DNA from 4 places in the Geodermatophilus sp. DSM 44513 genome. Region 2 is predicted to be linked to each of the others. Evidence: riboswitches for the same ligand, from Rfam matches in the RefSeq annotation. Region 2 holds a riboswitch; each other region holds the start of a gene.
What was found. A riboswitch is a leader RNA that binds a small molecule or an ion and turns the genes downstream of it on or off. The one in region 2 is predicted to bind cyclic di-AMP.
Positions count from the first base shown of each region.

Region 1: linked by a shared signal. The riboswitch ahead of RTG05_RS14035 (C40 family peptidase) and the one ahead of RTG05_RS00620 (aggregation-promoting factor C-terminal-like domain-containing protein) in region 2 are both predicted to bind cyclic di-AMP.
Region 3: linked by a shared signal. The riboswitch ahead of RTG05_RS11540 (VldE C-terminal domain-containing protein) and the one ahead of RTG05_RS00620 (aggregation-promoting factor C-terminal-like domain-containing protein) in region 2 are both predicted to bind cyclic di-AMP.
Region 4: linked by a shared signal. The riboswitch ahead of RTG05_RS12475 (aggregation-promoting factor C-terminal-like domain-containing protein) and the one ahead of RTG05_RS00620 (aggregation-promoting factor C-terminal-like domain-containing protein) in region 2 are both predicted to bind cyclic di-AMP.

Region 1 is NZ_CP135963.1:2,901,372-2,905,855, reverse strand. It holds gene RTG05_RS14050 (ADP-ribosylglycohydrolase family protein) at 1-679, opposite strand, end outside; gene RTG05_RS14045 (NUDIX domain-containing protein) at 764-1,453, shown strand; gene RTG05_RS14040 (hypothetical protein) at 1,568-1,918, shown strand; gene RTG05_RS14035 (C40 family peptidase) at 1,977-2,501, opposite strand; cyclic di-AMP (ydaO/yuaA leader) riboswitch at 2,514-2,665, opposite strand; gene RTG05_RS14030 (hypothetical protein) at 2,973-3,164, shown strand; gene RTG05_RS14025 (D-2-hydroxyacid dehydrogenase family protein) at 3,237-4,193, shown strand; gene RTG05_RS14020 (hypothetical protein) at 4,303-4,464, shown strand.
Region 2 is NZ_CP135963.1:124,948-129,431, forward strand. It holds gene RTG05_RS00610 (ABC transporter ATP-binding protein) at 1-930, shown strand, start outside; gene RTG05_RS00615 (LLM class flavin-dependent oxidoreductase) at 972-1,961, shown strand; gene RTG05_RS00620 (aggregation-promoting factor C-terminal-like domain-containing protein) at 2,079-2,681, opposite strand; cyclic di-AMP (ydaO/yuaA leader) riboswitch at 2,951-3,095, opposite strand; gene RTG05_RS00625 (RHS repeat-associated core domain-containing protein) at 3,658-4,314, shown strand.
Region 3 is NZ_CP135963.1:2,390,933-2,395,416, forward strand. It holds gene RTG05_RS11530 (hypothetical protein) at 1-489, opposite strand, end outside; gene RTG05_RS11535 (class I SAM-dependent methyltransferase) at 486-1,112, opposite strand; gene RTG05_RS11540 (VldE C-terminal domain-containing protein) at 1,171-2,073, opposite strand; cyclic di-AMP (ydaO/yuaA leader) riboswitch at 2,357-2,507, opposite strand; gene RTG05_RS11545 (hypothetical protein) at 2,804-2,956, shown strand; gene RTG05_RS11550 (LysM peptidoglycan-binding domain-containing protein) at 2,978-4,294, opposite strand.
Region 4 is NZ_CP135963.1:2,575,922-2,580,405, forward strand. It holds gene RTG05_RS12455 (hypothetical protein) at 1-412, opposite strand, end outside; gene RTG05_RS12460 (DUF2784 domain-containing protein) at 506-931, shown strand; gene RTG05_RS12465 (class I SAM-dependent methyltransferase) at 868-1,512, opposite strand; gene RTG05_RS12470 (YnfA family protein) at 1,572-1,904, shown strand; gene RTG05_RS12475 (aggregation-promoting factor C-terminal-like domain-containing protein) at 1,923-2,798, opposite strand; cyclic di-AMP (ydaO/yuaA leader) riboswitch at 3,015-3,174, opposite strand; gene RTG05_RS12480 (GntP family permease) at 3,344-4,484, opposite strand, start outside.

The DNA.
Region 1 (4,484 bases), 1.9 Mb from region 2:
CCGTGGCCATCGACGGCGCCCAGTCCGGGGCCAGCACGGCCGCCCACCGGTCCCGGTGCTCCGGGGCGACGGCGTCCAGCGCCGCGGGGACCGCCGCGAGCGGGTCACCACCGTCCAGCGCCACCCGCACCAGCTCGTGGAACACCGCGCAGCCCTCGCCGGCCGACGGCTCGCCGTGGGTGAGCGCGGAGATCCGGCGGGCGGCGTCCATCGTGGCGTCGCGGCCCTCGCGGGCGAAGCGGATGGCCGCCGGCGTGGTCCGCATCAGCGAGCCGTTGCCGGCCGCGTGCCCCGAGCGGGCGACGTGCTCGGCAGCCGCGACGTCCCAGGACCGGCCCGAGCCGAGGACGGCGCTGGTCTGGTTCCCGATGTCCGGCGGGCCGGCGGCCGCCCAGGTGCGGAACCGGTCGAACAGGTCGGCCTCGTCCAGGCCGCCGCGCTCCAGGAGGGAGGTCGCGACGAGCAGCGCCATCTGGGTGTCGTCGGTGAACTCGCCGGGTGCCCGGCCCGACGACCCGCCGCCGCACATCTCGGTGCGCGACCCGCGGGCCGGTCGTGGGAAGCGGGCGGAGAAGGCGCCGGGCGGGCCGAACTCGAACGGCGCGCCGAGGGCGTCGCCGACGGCCGAGCCGACCAGCGCGCCGGCGGCGCGGGAGGAGCGGTGGATGCGCGGTGCCACGGCCGCCTCCGGTGTTCTCGACGTCGGCTTGAGAATACCACCGGTTACCGAGGTGTCCTCGGTTCTGAGCGCTAGCCTGGCGGCATGGCCAAGAAGCGGAAGCGGACGCTGCTGGACCACCCCCAGCCCTCGGTGGCGGTCGACACCGCCGTCCTCACCGTGCTGCCCCCGGAGCGCACCGGGCGGGGTGACGACCGCGGGGAGCTCGCCGTCCTGCAGGTCCGGCGCGCGGGCGGGCACAAGCGGGGCCAGTGGTCACTGCCCGGCACCTTCCTGCACGGGGGCGAGCTGCTCGCCGAGTCGGTGGCGCGGTCGCTGCGGGAGGAGGCCGGTCTCGGGGACGACGTGGTGCCGCGGCAGCTACGGGTCTTCGACGCGGTCGACCGCGACACCCGCGGCCGGGTGCTGTCGGTCGCGCACGCGGTGTGGCTGCCGCACGCCCGGCTCGCACCGGTGGTGGCGGCCGCCGGCGGGGGGCTGCGGCTGGTGCCGGTCGGCGAGGTCGGGCCGATGCCCTTCGACCACCCGGAGGTCGTCGCGGCGGCCGTCGCCCAGGGGCGCGCGGAGTACGCCGAGCGCGCCGACCCTGGCCGGCTGCTGCCCGACTCCTTCACCCTGCACGAGCTGTGGGTGGTCCACGACGCGGTGGCCGGCCACTTCGCCTCGACCGAGGACGCCTTCCGGCTGCGCGCCGTCCGGCTGCTCGAACCCTCCTCGGAGCTGCCGCGGAAGCCCGCCGTCGGCCGCCCGGCGCGGCTCTACCGCCGCCGCTGACCGCCGCGGGGACCTCACGCGACGGGGGGAGGACCGCAGCCCACGCCCTCCCCGCCGGCCCGTCCCGGTGCTCTGCTGGGCCCGACCGAGGGACACCACCGCATGGAGGGCGCCGTGACCGACCGCCCGGCCGGGCCGCAGCGGTGCACCGTCCGCGTCGCCGGTCACGCCGTGCACCCCACCCGGCTGCGGCGGCACCTGGACCAGGGCGGCGGTGCCGGTGAGCCGGTGGTCGTGCTGGGTGCCGTGGGCGACGTCGTCGTGCTCGGCCGGGGAGCGGAGCTGTGGCGCTACCGCAACCACGACCCCGGCCGGCTGGTGGCCCTGGCCGCCGTCCCGGGCTGTCGCGCCCTGCTCGACGTGCGGCACGGCCTGCTCGTGGTGCGCCGGGGGCCGCAGGACGCCGGGTCGGTCTTCTCGCTGCAACCGGCCGACCACCTGCCGCACCCCTGCGCCGCGGGCTGACCCGCCGGCCCGCCCGGCCACGACGTCGTGGCCGGGCGGGACCGGTCCGGGCGTCGGGTCAGGCGACCCGGCGGGCGCCGGAGTAGCTCGGCATCGAGTCCAGCGACACCACCTTGACGGTGGAGCCCCAGCTCGGCGCGTGCACGATCTGGCCGTTGCCGATGTACATGCCCACGTGCGAGACCGGGCTGTAGAAGAACACCAGGTCACCGGGCTGCAGGTCGGACTTCGCCACCGCGGTGCCGAACACCGCCTGGTCCCGCGACACCCGCGGGATGGAGACGCCGGCCGCCTTGTACGCGAAGCTGGTCAGCCCCGAGCAGTCGAAGGCGTTGGGGCCGGTGGCACCCCACGTGTACGGGTCCCCCACCTGGGCGAGGGCGGTGTCGACGGCGGTCTGCGCGGCGCCGTTGGGAGCCGCGACGGGGGCCGCCGTGACGACCGCTGCGGCGGGGGCGGTGCTGTTCGCCGACGCCGGCAGGGGGGCGAGGACGAGACCGGCACCAGCGACGGCGGTGACGGCGAGGGTGCGGACGGAGCCGCGGAACGAACGGCGCGAGAGGGTGGTGCGGGCAGTCGTCATCGACGACGGGTCTCCTGTTCTCCACGACCGCCTACCGGGTTAGCTGACGGGTTCGGACGGGGGAGTCGCCCGGCGCGACGGATCGCGCTTCACCCCAGTGCTGCGGTGGGTCCCCGGTCCGCGCGCCGGTCATCGACCGGCCCACGGTTCGGCGGCGTCCGGCGGGTGTCACCAGGGAGGCGACGAACGGCCCGACGGACGGCGCGAACGGTAGGTGGGGGGTTCCCGCTCCGACAAAGCGGACGGGGCCCTCGGGGGGCACTCCCGGTGTCGACCGCGACACGCCGTGCGGACCTGCGAGGACGCGGTGGATGACCATGGGGGCTCGTGGTGAAGCCCCAGGTCAGCGGCGTGTCGGGAAACTGGGTCGGGGGCGGAGCGTCCGAACGCGAGGTGACCACGGACTGACGGTGTGCTGCTGTCCGGAGTCGTGGTTGGGCCCTCCCGACACGGGGCAGAGGTGTCGCGAGGGTGTCCGCAGGTGGACGGCGAGAGGACGAGGACATGGCCGGGATGGTGCGCAGACTGCTGGTGTCGGGGATCGCGGCGAAGGTCGTCCAGGAGGCGAGCAAGCCGCACAACCAGGCCAAGATCAAGGCGTTCGTGACCCGCCTGGTCGAGCAGAACAGGAAGCCGGGAGGCGGCCGCGGCCCGGTGCGCTGAGCGCCCGGCGCAGGCCCTGACGGACACCCCCGCCCGCACCGCGGACGGGGGTGCTCGGCATGCTCGGGCACCGTGCTGCGCATCGCCGTGCTCGACGACTTCCAGTCCGCCGCCGCCGAGTTCGCCGACTGGTCACGGCTGCCGGAGGCCGCCGACGTCGTCAGCTTCCCCGACCACCTCGACGACGAGGACGCCGTCGCCGAGCGGCTGGCCGGCTTCGACGTCGTCATCGCCATGCGCGAGCGCACCCCCTTCCCGCGCGGCCTGCTGCAGCGGCTGCCGCGACTGCGGCTGCTGGTCACCACCGGCCCGCGCAACAGCGCCATCGACCTGGCCGCGGCGGCCGACTGCGGGGTCACCGTCTGCGGCACCGGGGCACACCCCACCGGCACCGTCGAGCTGACCTGGGCGCTCATCCTGGCCGTCGCCCGGCACGTCGCCGCGGAGGACGCCGGGGTGCGGGCCGGCGGCTGGCAGCACACCGTCGGCACCGACCTGGCCGGTGCCACCCTCGGTGTGGTCGGCCTCGGCCGCCTGGGCACCCGGGTGGCGCGGATCGGCGCCGCCTTCGGGATGGACGTGGTCGCCTGGAGCGCCAACCTCACCGCCGAGCGCGCCGCGGAGGCCGGGGTCCGCCGCGTGGCCAAGGACGAGCTGTTCGCCACCGCCGACGTCGTCACCGTGCACCTGGTGCTCTCCGCGCGCACCCGCGGGCTGGTCGGCGCCGAGGAGCTGGCCCGGATGAAGCCCACCGCGTTCCTGGTCAACACCTCGCGCGGGCCGATCGTCGACGAGGCCGCCCTGCTCGCCGCCCTGCACGAGGGCCGCATCGGCGGCGCCGGGCTCGACGTCTACGACCGCGAGCCCCTGCCGGCGGACTCCCCGGTGCGCACCGCGCCGCGCACCGTGCTCACCCCGCACCTGGGCTACGTCACCCGCGACACCTACGCGGTGTTCTACGGCGAGGCCGTCGAGGACGTGGCCGCCTTCCTCCGCGGCGCCCCGGTGCGGGTGCTGCACCCCGGGTGAGGCGGCGGGCGGTGGCCGACACCGGATCGCAACGGTCGGTCCCGGTTGGGCCGTCGCCGCCCGGGCACTCCTCAGGGGAAGCCGACACCACGAGCACAGGAGGCACCCCATGGGACTGTTCAGCGGAGCGATCAAGGCGGGTCTGGCCAAGAAGGTGGTCGAGCAGGCCCGCAAGCCGCAGAACCAGCGCAAGATCAAGGACCTCGTCGCCAACCTGACGAACAAGAAGGGCGGCGGCGCCCCCGGCGGCCGCGGCACCGGGCGGGTCTGACACCGGGGCCCGCGCCGGTC
Region 2 (4,484 bases):
GGCACGCTGGTCGCCTTCACCGCGCTGCAGGGCACGCTGTTCCGCCCGCTCATGGGCCTCCTGGACGTCGGCGTGCAGGTCACCGCCTCGATGGCGCTGTTCAGCCGGGTGTTCGAGTACCTCGACCTGCCCGTGGAGGTCGACGACCCGGCCGACCCGGTGCCGCTGGACCCGGCCGGCGTCCGCGGCGACGTGCGCCTGGAGGGCGTGTCGTTCACCTACCCCGACGGGCACCGGCCGGCCCTGGACGGCGTCGACCTCGCCGTCCCCGCCGGCACGACCCTGGCGCTGGTCGGCCCCACCGGCTCGGGCAAATCCACGCTGGCCTCGCTGGTCGCCCGGCTGGCCGACCCCACCGCCGGCCGGGTCACCGTCGACGGCGTCGACCTGCGCGACCTGTCGCTGGACACGCTGTCCCGGGTGGTCGGCGTGGTGGCGCAGGAGACCTACCTGCTGCACACGACCGTGCGGGAGAACCTGCGGCACGCCCGGCCCGAGGCGACCGACGCCGAGATCGAGGACGCCGCCCGCCGCGCGCAGGTCCACGACGTGGTCGTCGGCCTGCCCGAGGGCTACGACACCGTCGTCGGCGCCCGCGGGCACCGGTTCTCCGGCGGGGAGAAGCAGCGGCTGGCCATCGCCCGCACGCTGCTGCGCGACCCGCGCGTGCTGGTGCTCGACGAGGCCACCAGCGCGCTGGACACCGGGACCGAGCGGGCGGTGCAGGCCGCGCTGGACGAGGCCGCCCGGGGGCGGACGACGATCACCATCGCGCACCGGCTGTCCACCGTGCGGCACGCGGACCGGATCGCCGTCCTCGACGCCGGCCGGGTCGTGGAGACCGGCACGCACGAGGAGCTGCTGGCCCGGGGCGGTCGCTACGCGGCACTGGTGGCCGCCGGCGACCGGCAGCCCGCGCTGGCCGCCTGAGCGGTGGGAAGGACGGCGGGACGGCGGTGGTTGGGCCCGGCATGAGCACCCCGCTGTCCGTCCTGGACCTGGCGCCGATCTCCCGGGGGCAGACGCCGGCCGAGAGCATCGCCGCCAGCGTCGCCCTGGCCCAGCAGGCCGAACGGTCCGGCTACCGCCGGGTCTGGTACGCCGAGCACCACAACATGCCGACCATCGCCTCCTCGGCGACCAGCGTGCTCATCGCGCACGTCGGCGCGCACACCTCGACGATCCGGCTGGGTGCCGGCGGCGTCATGCTGCCCAACCACTCGCCGCTGACCGTCGCCGAGCAGTTCGGCACCCTGGACGCCGCCCACCCCGGCCGGATCGACCTCGGGCTGGGCCGCGCGCCGGGCTCGGACCAGAACACCATGTACGCACTGCGCCGCGACCCGGGCTCGGCCGACCGCTTCCCGCAGGACGTGCTGGAGCTGCAGGGGTACCTGACCGGGGAGTCCCGGGTGCCGGGCGTGCACGCCGTCCCCGGCCGGGGCTCGAACGTCCCGCTGTACATCCTGGGGTCCTCGACGTTCGGCGCCACGCTGGCCGCCGCGCTGGGCCTGCCCTACGCCTTCGCCTCGCACTTCGCCCCGGCGATGCTGCGCCCGGCCGTGGAGGCCTACCGGCGGGAGTTCCGCCCGTCGGCGCAGCTGGACGCCCCGTACGTGATCGCCGGTGTGAACGCGGTGGCCGCGGACACCCACGAAGCCGCGCAGGAGGCCTTCGGCGCCGCCCGGCGCCGGCTGGCCGTGGGCCTGTTCGGCCGTGGCCGCCCGATGTCGGACGACGAGGCCCAGCTGCTGCTCGAGGGTGGCGCGGGGGTGCACGTGGACTCGATGCTGACCCACACCGCCGTCGGCACGCCGGACGAGGTGCGCCGGTACCTGACCGCCTTCGCGGCCGAGGCCGGTGCCGACGAACTCATCGTCGCCCACCAGTTCCCCGGTGTGGAGGGCCGGCTGCGCTCCGTCGAGCTCACCGCCGAGGCAATGGCTCTCGCCCCGGCCTGACGGAGGACCCCCGCCCCTCGCGCGCTCGCGACGGGCCCCTGCAGGGGGCCGGGAGTCCGCCGCCCGGTCGCCCGTGCCCCGGTCGGGGGGCACGGGCGACCGGTCAGCGGCCGGTGCTCAGTACCAGTTGTTGGCCTCGTGGAAGGACCAGGCCGCGCAGGGGCTGCCGTAGCGGTCCTCGATGTAGATGAGGCCGGCGTCGATCTGCCGGTACGGGTCCGACGTCTTGGCGATGCCGGTGGCCGCCCAGGTCGAGTCGAGGAACTGGGCGATGCCGTAGGCCGTGCTGGTGGGGTTCTGCGCGTCCGGGTTCCAGCCGCTCTCGGCCTCCCACAGCACGTCGAGGCAGTCGAACTGGGCGGCGTCCCCGACCTGGCCGGCGGCGTAGTCCTTGTAGGCCTGCGTCCCGGTGGCGGCGGGGGCAGGCGCCGGGGCGGGAGCCGGTGCAGGCGCCGGGGCCGGCGCGGGCGCGGGTGCCGGGGCGGGCGCGGGGGCCTCCGCCGGTGCGGCGGCCTCCGCGGCGGGAGCGGGGGCGTCGGCCGCGTCGTCGCGGTCCCACCGCTGCCGGTCGCCGTCGGAGCGGTTCCCGTCCCAGCCCCGGCCGGAGTCACCCGGGGTGGCCTGGGCGACGGCCTGGCCGGTGAAGGTCAGTGCGACGGTCATGGTGCCGGCTGCGGTGAGCAGGTGCAGGGCGCGGCGGGTGCTGGTGCGTGCGTGCATCGGGCGGGTCTCCTGGGGTGCTGTTCGCGTGGGCGCGCGCGTCGACGGCCGACGGCGCGTGGGGTGCGGGTCGGACGGGGGAGTCGTGGCTCGAGGCCGGGACGGGCAGGGATCGGCAGCCGGGCGTGCGGCACCGGCCGGACGGCGGACTCGGTCCGGCTGCAGGGGTGCCGTGCGACGGCTGGGTCCTGGTCGAGGGCAGGCGGGAGCGCGACGGTCCCGGACCTGTGGGCGCGGGGGCGAGATGGCCCCGGGCGCGCGGTGGTGCTCCGTTCTCCCCTGGCCGCCTACCAGGTCAGCTGACGGGTTCGGGCTGGGAGTGCCCTACCCGCTCCCGGGTGTCCGGGAGCGGGACTCACCCCGGTGGTACAGGTGGGTCCCCGGCTCGCGTGTGCGACTCGGCGGCATCCGGCGCGGGCTCCCCGGCTGGGGAGGAGACGACCGTCCGGACGCCCAGAACGTAAGGCCGTGACCATCCCGTGACAAACGCTGGGGCGGACCTTTCCGTCCCGTCCGGCGACAGGCCGACGACACACCGGGACACGCGCTCACCGGCTCACCGTCCGCGACGGCCCTGACGTGGGGGAGGTCTGCAGTCGGGTGATCCTCACTGCCGGGACGGGCAGGAGTCACGGTAGGTGGAACGAGGCGACGGGTGGTCGTCGGCCGGACCGGTCCGCCGCTCCGAGTACGGCGTGTTGAACAGCGTGTCATCGCAGCTTGAGCACATAATGCCTCATGGACTGGTGCTCAGTCCCGTCTCTTCTCCCCTCGAGGTTGGCTGTGGCTGGCTGCTCCCCCGACGCCGCCAGCAACACCACCGCCGACAGCCACGGCTCCTACACCTACAACGGCGCCGGCCAGCTCACCGGCTTCACCGACGGCTACAGCGGCGGTGCCTACACCTACGCCAGCACCGACCAGACCGAACTGATCACCGATGGCCGCGGACGCACCTACACCTACGGCCGCACCGATGACGCCGGCCTGCCGGTGGTCGAGTCCTACACCGACGGGGGCAGCCGCCTCAGCTATCTCCAGGGACTGCCCAGGGCACCCCGCTGGCTATCGTTGTGCCAACGCCCACTACCTCGCCCTCGACGGCCTGGGCTCCATCGTCGCCACCATCAACCACACCGGCGCCCAGACCGCCGCCTACACCTATGACCCCTGGGACAGCATGACCGCCACCGGCGTCAACGCCTCGGCCATCAAGTCCTACCAACTGTTCGGCTACGCCGGCGGCACCATCGACCGCGACCCCGACCTCGTCCGCTCCGGCCAGCGCTGGTACGACCCCGTCGTCGGCCGCTTCACCCAGCAAGACGCCCTAGAGACTCTCGGCGATCCCCGCCGCGCCAACCGCTACGAATACGCCGCCAGCAATCCGATCAACTTCGTGGACCCACTCGGGTTGGAGCGGTGTTTCGTGAACTCTTCGACCGGCGGCTATTACTGCGGAGCGACCGACCCCGGGCCCAACAAGTACAGCGTCAAGACCTTCTTCTGTCGCAGTGGAGCCATCTTGGGTGCTGCTTTGTCTTTCAGTCCCCAGTCCTTTGCGGTGAAGACTGGCGTTGTCTACGGGGGCAGAGCCCTCGGAATCGCTGGCATCGGTTGTGAATTCAGTTGAGAGTAGGGAGAAGTAGGCGTGGGTCCTGATGTCAGACGAAGTATGTACTCCTGGATCGGTGCAGTCACCCTCTTCTTGGGCAGCGTCCTCTACTTCGTCAACGAGGAGGATGACTCAGCTTGGCTAAGCGGTGTACGAGTGGCTCTGCTCTGCGTGTCCGTCATCGCTTT
Region 3 (4,484 bases), 2.3 Mb from region 2:
GACGCTGGCCACCACGTCGCTGACGGTCGCGACGGTGAAGGCGCCGGCACCCGGCGAGCCCAGCGGCCCGAGCACCCCGTCCGGGCCGAGGGCGGCCACCGAGGCGGGCAGGGTCAGCAGCGCGGACACCGTCCCGCCGAGCACCACGCCCACGGCCACCGCGGCCGGTGCCGCGCGCAGCGCCCGCACCGCCAGGGCGGTGCCGCGCCGCAGCGCGCCGGACCAGGACGCTCCCCCGCCGGCGGCCAGCGCGGCCACGACGCCGGTCACCCACAGCTGGGCGACCAGGCCGGTCGCGAACCCCACGGCGTCGACGGCGAGCGCGGCGCCCAGCCGCGGGTCGTCCAGCACCAGCACCTGGCGGGCCACGTCGGGCACGGTGTTGACCAGCGTGGCGGCCAGCGCGGCCAGGTAGGCCGGGCCGGCGTGCCGGCGCAGCAGCCCCAGCGCGGTGCGGACGGTCGCGGCCGGCGGGGAGCCGGCGCTCACGGCCGGGTCGCGACCAGCGCCGTCCAGCAGCCGGCCAGCCGGGTCTCCTGGCCGGTGACGCCCAGCCCGGCGGCCCGGCAGGCGTCCGCGAGGCCGTCCGGGGTCGGCCGGTCGCCGTCGGCGGGGTGGTGGGACACCGCCCGCAGCGGCCGGCTGTCCACGAAGCGGGCCGTCATCTCGCACGAGTAGAACCGCCCGCCCGGGCGCAGCAGCCGGGCGGCCTCCCGGACGACGTCGCGCCAGGCCGGGGTGTGGTGCAGCACGTGGTGGGCGAACACCGCGTCGTAGGACGCCGTCGGCAGGGTCAGCGCGGTGGCGTCGCCCTCCCGCACGTCGACCCGCGCGCCCAGGTCGCGCACCGCCGCCCGGCAGGCCGCGACACTGGCCGGGTACCGCTCCACGCCGTCGGCGTGCGCGGCGCCGAAGACCTCCAGCGCCAGGCGCAGGCCGGTGCCGCGGCGCCCGGTGCCCAGCTCCAGCACCCGACCCCCGGGGACAGGCCCGCCCAGCCGGAGCAGGACGGGCGCCTCGACGCGGCGCTGCACCAGCGCGCGGACACGGGAGTCGACCCACAGCCGGTTGGCGTCGACGAGGGTCGGCGGGACGGGACGGCTGCTCGGCACGGTGCCCTCCTGCCCCGGCCGGACCCGCGATAACCAGGCCGGCCGGGGACCGGGCGGCTCAGCCCCGGTAGTTCACGTGCGGGTGGTCCATGTGGTTGGCGGTGGCGCTGCCACGGTCGGCCATCGCCTTCCAGGAGCCGGACGGCGAGGACAGCATCCGCTGCTCCCAGATGAGGTAGTCCACGCCGAGCTCCTCCCAGTGCGCGACGTGGTAGGCCACGATCGCGTCCCCGAGGGCGGAGTTCGAGCCGACCATGTAGTCCAGCGCCAGGCCCGAGGGGTGCCCGCCCGGGTCGGCGGCGCTGGCCCGGGTGCCGCCCAGGGTGATCCCGGCGGCGCCGGGCACGTTGCTGACGACCGCGTTCGCCGCCGCCTGGACGACGGGCTTCACCGGCCCGGCGTTGTTGGTGATCCTCGCGACCGCACCGGCCGCGGCCGGTGCCGCCGGGGCCGTCGTCGCCGCGGACGGCGTCGCCGCCCGGCTCGGCGCGGCGGCCTCGGCGGCAGCGGCCTCCGCGGCGGCGGCCTCGGCGGCAGCGGCCTCGGCGGCGGCGCGGGCGGCGGCCTCCGCGGCAGCCACGGCCTCGGCGGCCGCGCGGGCCTCGGCCTCCCGCCGGGCCAGCTCGGCCTGGTCGGCGGCGGCCTGGGCCTGCTGGGCGGCGGTCTGGGCGGCCTCGCGGCTGCTGCGGCTGGCGGCCAGGTCCTGCAGCGGCTGCAGCTCCTGCACCGCGTCGACGGGTGCGGGAGCACCGGTCAGCCCCAGCGCCCGGGCGACGCTGACCGTCTCCGCCGGGGCGGGCCGGACGGCCTCGGCCTGGGCGGCCGGCTCGGCACCGACGACGACGCCGACCAGGACGGCGCCGGCCGTGGCCACCCCCAGGTAGACGGCCGGACGGCGGACGGGAGCGGGCAGGCGGAGGCGGCGGGCAGCGCGGCCTCGGGACGGGGTGGGTCGGTCCATGGGGGTGCGGGTTCTCCGGGGTCGGGGCGCGGCGGGACCGTGCGGGCGCACGGGCGCCGCGGAGGGGGTGCGGGCAGGGCCGACCGCGGCCGTGCGGGGACGCCGGGGACCACCGGGGGGAGACGGCTCGGTGCCGGTCGAGCGGGGGTGCTCGGACCCGGGGCGGCGGGACGCCGGGGCGCGGACGGCGGCGTGCGGTCGGGCGGGGGTCAGGTGCGGGCGGGCACCCGGGAGCGCGGCCGGCGGGGTGGAGCAGGGCAGCGGCACGCCATCCGGCGGCTCTCCGTTCTTCCGGTGGCCGCCTACCGGGTTAGCTGACGGGTTCGGGCGGGAAGTGGCCCTACGGCTCCCGGACGTGCGTCCAGGAGCGGATTCACCCCAGTGCTGCGGTGGGTCCCCGGCTCGCCCGGTGGGCGACTCGGCGGCGTCCGCTCGGGCCTGCGTGGTGCAGAGGTGACGACCGACCGGACGCGGACACCATAGGGCCGTGACCCGGCCGTGACAATCGGCCGCGGGCCGACCGTGGTGCAGGACACGTCGCGGCACCGCCGGGGACGGCGGGCGGCGCGGGCGACGGGAGTTGGCGGGCGGGGCTGCACCCGGGTCCCTCCCAGGGCCCCGCCCGGGGAGAGCATGCGGCGGACCGGTCGGTCCCGCAACCGGTGTCCGTGCGGTCCGGCCGGTGCCGTGGCCGGCGGTTCCCGGGGCCCGCGGCGGGCACCCCCCACCCATGACCGAGATGGACCCGCGGGACCCGGACACCCTGTACGCCGAGGGGCCGGTCGAGCCCGAGCCGCCCGGGGAGGACCTGCCCGAGACCTCGCCACTGCCGGACTCCGGCGGCACCGGCCCGGGCCCCGACGACCTCGACCGGCTGCTCTGACCACACCCCGGGCCGGGGAGGTCAGCCCCGGTAGTTCACGTGCGGGTGGTCCATGTGGTTGGCCGTCGCGCTGCCGCGGTCGGCCATCGCCTTCCAGGCACCGGTCGGCGAGGTCAGGATCCGCTGCTGCCAGATGACGTAGTCCACGCCGAGCTCCTCCCAGTGCTCGAGGTGGAAGGCGACGATCGCGTCCCCGAGGGCGGCGTCGGAGCCGACCATGTAGTCCAGGGCCAGCCCGGCCGGGTGGCCGTTCGGGTCGGTCGCGCTGGCCCGCGTGCCGCCGATGGTGATCAGGCTGGCCCCGCGCACCTCGCTGACCACCCGGTCGGCGGCGGCCTGCACCTGCGGCCGGACCGGGCCGGCGCTGTTGGTGATGATCGCGGTGGCCGTGGCGGCCGGGGTGGCGGCCGGGGTGGCGGCCGGGGTCGGCGCCGCCTGCACCGCGGGGGCGGCCGCCTGGACGACCGGGGCCGGCGCCGCCCCGACCGCCGGGGTCACGGCGGTGGCAGCGGTCGAGGTGGTGGCCGCGGCAGGGGCCACGGCGGACGTCCCGGTGCTGCGCCACTGGCCGGTGCCGGTCCCGGCGTCGCGCCAGCCGCCGGCGGCGTGCCGGCCACCGGAGGCGTGCCGCCCACCGGTGTCCGCCGCGTCGGCGGACCCGGCGGTGCGCAGCACCTGGCCCGGGCGGATGCGGTCGGGGTCGGCGCCGATGACCGCCGCGTTGCGCTGGTAGAGCTCCCGCCACGACTGGCCGTGGGCGGCGGCGATGCCCGCCAGGGTGTCGCCGCGCGCGACGGTGTGGTCGGCGGCGTCGGCACCCTCGGTGGTGGCGGCCGGGGCCTCGTCGGTGGCCACGGAATCGGGGGCCGGCGCCCCGGCGGCGGCAGCCCCGGCGGCGGCAGCCCCGGCGGCGGCAGCCCCGGCGGCGGCGGCCCCGGCGGCGGCGGCCCCGGTGGCGGCGGCCGGGGTGGTGCCGTCGGTCAGCCGCTTCCCGCAGGTCGGCCACGCGCCGATGCCCTGGCCGACGAGGACCTTCTCGGCGATCTCGATCTGCTGGGCGGGGGTGGCCAGGTCCGCGCGCGGGGCGAACGCCGTCCCCCCGAAGGCCGCCCAGGTGGACGGGCTGAACTGCAGTCCGCCGTAGTAGCCGTTGCCGGTGTTGATGTCCCAGTCGCCGCCGGACTCGCACTGGGCCACACCGGTCCAGTCGTGGGTGACGGCGGCCTGGGCCGGTGCGCCGAGGACGCCGATCCCGACGACGGTGGCGCCGGCGGCGACGGGCGCCTTGGCGAGGACCTGCCGGGTGCGGACGTAGCGGGGCGCGCAGTGCTTGGGCATGGGGTCTCCGATCTCCGCCGGCGAGGTGAGCTGTCGGGTTCGGGCGATCGGTGCCCGGCCGCTCTCCGCGGCTCCACCCCGAGGCGGCCGCGCCCGGCCGTGCCGGGTGTGCAGCGCGCCGTGGTCGTGGGTCCCCCACCCCTGCCCTGGGAAGTGGGTGGCAGCCGGTGGGCAGGGTTTGGCGGATCCG
Region 4 (4,484 bases), 2.2 Mb from region 2:
TCCCGGGCGGGCCCGCCGGCGGGCGGCCGTCGGGGTCGCCGGGGCGGCGCACCAGGTCGGCCACCGACTCCTCCAGCCGCGCCCAGGTGGCACTCCACTCCACCAGCGGGTCGAGGATCCGCTCGAAGACGGCCAGCTGCTCGTCGAAGGCCTGCAGCTGGGCGGTCATCGCCGCGATCTGCTGCCGCTGGCTGCGCACCGCCCGGTCGATGGCGCGCAGCTGCGCGGCCGACATCGCGCCGGGCGGCGAGGGCAGCCGCGGCAACGACACCGGCACGGCGCCGGCCGCGCCGGCGGCGAGGCCGCGCGCCCGGTCGCTGAAGGCACGCAGCTGGCCGACGAAGTCCTCCACCGACCGGCCCACCCGGCTGCCCGGGCCGGGGTCCGCGCCGGCGGGGTCCTGCTCACTCATGGGCCCATCCTCGCCCCCGTGGACTCCCGCGCGCGAGAGGCCGCCGGCCGGCGGGCGGCCGCCCGGACGGGTCGGGCGTGCCACCCTGGGGGTGTGCTGTGGGCGCACCTGGTCGCGGGAGTGCACGCGCTCGCCGTCGTCCTCATGGTCACGGGCGCGCTGGTCGCGCTGCGCCGGCCGCGGGTGCTGCTGCTGCACGCGCCGGTGTCCGCCGCGATCCTCGCGGTGCACCTGGCCGGCGCGCCCTGCCCGCTGACCGAGCTGGAGCTGGCGCTGCGCGAGCGGGCCGGTGCCGGGCCCTACACCGGCGGCTTCCTGGGCCACCACGTCGTCGGCCCGCTCGGCCTGGACGTGGCCGCCCCCGCCGTCCAGGCCGGCATCTACACCGTCGCGCTGGCGCCCAACCTGGTCGGCTACGGCCTGCTGGCCCTCCGTGCCGCCCGCGGCCGCTCCGCTCAGGGCAGCCGCCAGACCGTCGTCCGCCGGGGGCCGGGGCCCTCGGTCTCCGGGACGTCGTAGACCGCGACCGCCTCCAAGCGGTCGTGCGGGAGGTAGGGGCGGCCCGGGTCGCCGACGTACACCGCGCAGCCGCGGGCCCGCGCCCGGTCCAGGAACGGCAGCACCCGCTCGGTCATCTCCCGGTCGTAGCAGACGTCGCCGGCCAGGACGACGTCCGCGCCCACCGGGTCCCGGCCGAGGACGTCGCCGGTGACGCTGATCCCCGCCACGCCGTTGAGGCCGGCGTTGACGCCCACCGCGGTGCGGCTGAACGGGTCGACGTCGCTGGCCAGCACCGACCGGGCGCCGGCGAGGCGGGCGGCCAGCGCCACCAGCCCGCTGCCCGAGCCCAGGTCGAGGACGGCCCGACCGGCGACCGCCGCCGGGGTGTCCAGCACGTACCGGGCCAGCGCCTGGCCGCCGGGCCAGGCGGCGGCCCAGAACGGCGGCGCCTCCCCCGCGCCGCCGTCGGCGGCCTCCATGGCCTCCCACAGCGCGACGACGTCGTCGGCGACGTGCAGCCGCACCTCCGGCACCAGCGAGGGCCGGCGGACCTGGGTGTGCGCGCGCACGAAGCCGGACGGGACGGGGCGCACGGTCACGCCGGGCAGTCCACCACGCTCCGGCACCCGGACGCCGACCCGCCTGGGAGCATGCGGCCGTGCTGGTCGCCCGCTCCGTCGTCCTCTTCCTCGCCGCCGCCCTGCTGGAGATCGGCGGTGCCTGGCTGGTCTGGCAGGGCGTCCGGGAACACCGCGGCTGGCTGTGGATCGGCCTGGGCGTGGTGGCGCTCGGGGCCTACGGGTTCGTCGCCACCCTGCAGCCGGACGCCGCGTTCGGCCGGGTCCTGGCCGCCTACGGCGGGGTGTTCGTCGCCGGCAGCCTGGCCTGGGGCGTGGTGCTGGACGGCTACCGACCCGACCGCTTCGACGTCGCCGGCGCCCTGGTCTGCCTGGCCGGCGTGGCCCTGATCATGTACGCCCCGCGCGGCTGACGCGCTGGACCGGCCTGCTCAGTACCAGCCCTTGGCCTGCGAGTGCGACCAGGCGCCGCACGGGCTGCCGTAGCGGTTCTCGATGTAGACCAGGCCGGCGTCGATCTGTCGGTAGCCGTCCGACGTCTTGGCGATGCCGGTGCTCTTCCAGGTCGAGTCGAGGAACTGCGGGATGCCGTAGGCGGTGCTGGTGGGGTTCTGCGCATTGGGGTTCCAGCCGCTCTCCTTGCCCCACAGCTCCTCCAGGCAGGAGAACTGCTCGGCGCTGCCGACCTGCGCCAGCGCGTACTCCTTGAAGGAGCCCTTGGGCGCGGCGGACGAGGAGCTCTTCGGCGCGGCGGCGGGGGCGGCCGCGGCGGGGGTGGCCTCCTCACGCTCGGCGGCCTCGCGCTCCGCGGCGGCGGCCTCCTCACGGGCAGCGGCCTCGGCGGCGGCCTCGGCGGCAGCCCGCTCGGCGGCCTCCCGGGCGGCGGCCTCCGCGGCCGCCCTCTCCGCGGCGGCCTGCTCCGCGGCCAGGCGGTCCCGCTCGGCCTGCTCGGCCGCGGCTTGGACCTGCGCGGCCTGCGCCTCGGCGGCCGCGCGGTCGCTGCGGGAGGCGGCGAGGTCCTCCAGCGGGGCCAGCTCGGGGGGCGCCGGGGCGGTCAGCGGCCGCTGCGCGGCCTCGGCGGTGATGCCCAGCTGCTCGGCGACGCTCACCGAGGCGGTGACCGTCTCGGCCGGGCGCTCCGCCTCGGCCGCCGGCGGGCCGCCGAGCAGGGTGTGGACGACGACGGCGCCCGCGGCGGCGGTGGCCAGCAGGACGGCCGGGCGCCGGCCGGGCGGCCGCGAGCGGCGGCGGGCGGCACGGGTGGCGGGCTGGTCGGCCGGGACGGCCGGGAGGTGCTGGGTGTCCATCGGGGAGGGAGCTCCGGGGCGAGAGGGCGCGCGGGGGCCGCTCCTCCCGTCGGGGAGGGCGGCCGGGGGCGGCGGTGCACGGGGCCGCCGGCGGAGGTGTCTGCCGGCGAGCGCGGTCAGGTGCCGGTCAGCAGGCCGGGGAGGGGACGCGGGGTGCGTGCGGCCGGGTGCACCGGCGGACCGCGAGGGCCCGTGGGCGGGACATGCGGAGTGCTCCGTTCCTTCCGGATGCCGCCTACCGGGTCAGCTGACGGGTTCGGGCGGGAAGCAGCCCTACCGGCTCGCGCGGGGTGCGCGCGGGCGGGATTCACCCCAGACGTGCGGTGGGTCCCCGGCTCGCGTCCGCGGGACGGATGCGACTCGGCGGCGTCCGACCGGGCTCCCCCGACGGGGAGGACACGACCGACCGGACGGGAGCCACCGTAAGGGGCGTCACCCGACCGTGACAATCCCGCGGACCCCAGCCGTCCCGTGAGGAACCTCGCAGCGTCGGCCGCCCTGCGGGAGCTGCGGCGCGGCACCGGGACGTCCCGGGCCGGGGGCGCTCACAGGAACAGGCTCAGCACCAGGGCGATGAGGAAGCCGATGGTGCCCAGCAGGGTCTCCATCACCGTCCAGGTCTTGAGCGTCGTCTTCTCGTCCATCCGGAAGAACCGGCTGACCAGCCAGAACCCGGAGTCGTTGACGTGCGAGAGCACGGTCGCGCCACCGGCGATGGCGATGACGATGAGCGCGAGGTCGACCGAGGAGAGCCCCTCGGTCGCCTCCACGACCGGGGCCATGAGCCCGGCCGCGGTGGTCAGCGCCACCGTCGCCGACCCCTGGGCCACCCGCAGCAGCACCGAGATGACGAACGCCGCGACGATGACCGGCAGCCCGATGTCGCCGAGGACGTCGGCCAGCGCCGTCCCGATGCCGCTGGCCCGCAGCACGCCGCCGAACATGCCGCCGGCGCCGGTGATGAGGATGATCGCGCACACCGGGCCCAGGGCGCTGTTCACGATGGACTCGACCTGCCCGGCGCTCTCCCCCCGGCGCACGCCGAGGACGACCATCGCCACGAGCACGGTGACCAGCAGGGCGACCGGGGTGGCGCCGAGCAGCTGGCCGGTGCGCACCAGCAGCGAGGTCTCCTCCAGCGCGCCGGCGGTGGCCAGCGTGGTCAGCCCGGTGTTGAGGAAGATCAGCACGAGCGGCAGCAGCAGGATGCCGACGACGGTGCCGAAGCGGGGCGGGGCCGGGCGGGTGGCCGTGCCGGTCCGCCCTCCGGCGCCTGCGGCCACGCCCGGGGAGGTGCCCTCGACCGAGGGGTCGGGGGTGTCGTCCAGCGGCTTGGCCTCGCTCAGGATGTCCGGCACCGCGACGTCGTAGCGGCGGCCGGCCCACAGGCCGAACAGGTAGCCGCCGAGGTACCAGGTGGGCAGCCCGACGAGCAGCCCGAAGACCAGGACCAGGCCGATGTCGGCGCCGATCAGCTCGGCGGCGGCGACCGGGCCGGGGTGCGGGGGCACGAAGGCGTGCATGACGGCGAAGGCGCCGGCCACCGGGAGGCCGTAGGTCAGCAGCGAGCCACCGAGCCGGGCGGCGACGGTGAACAGGATCGGCAGGAACACCACGAGGCCGGCGTCGAAGAAGATCGGGAAGCCGAACAGCAGCGCGGCCACGCCGAGGGCCAGCGGCGCGCGC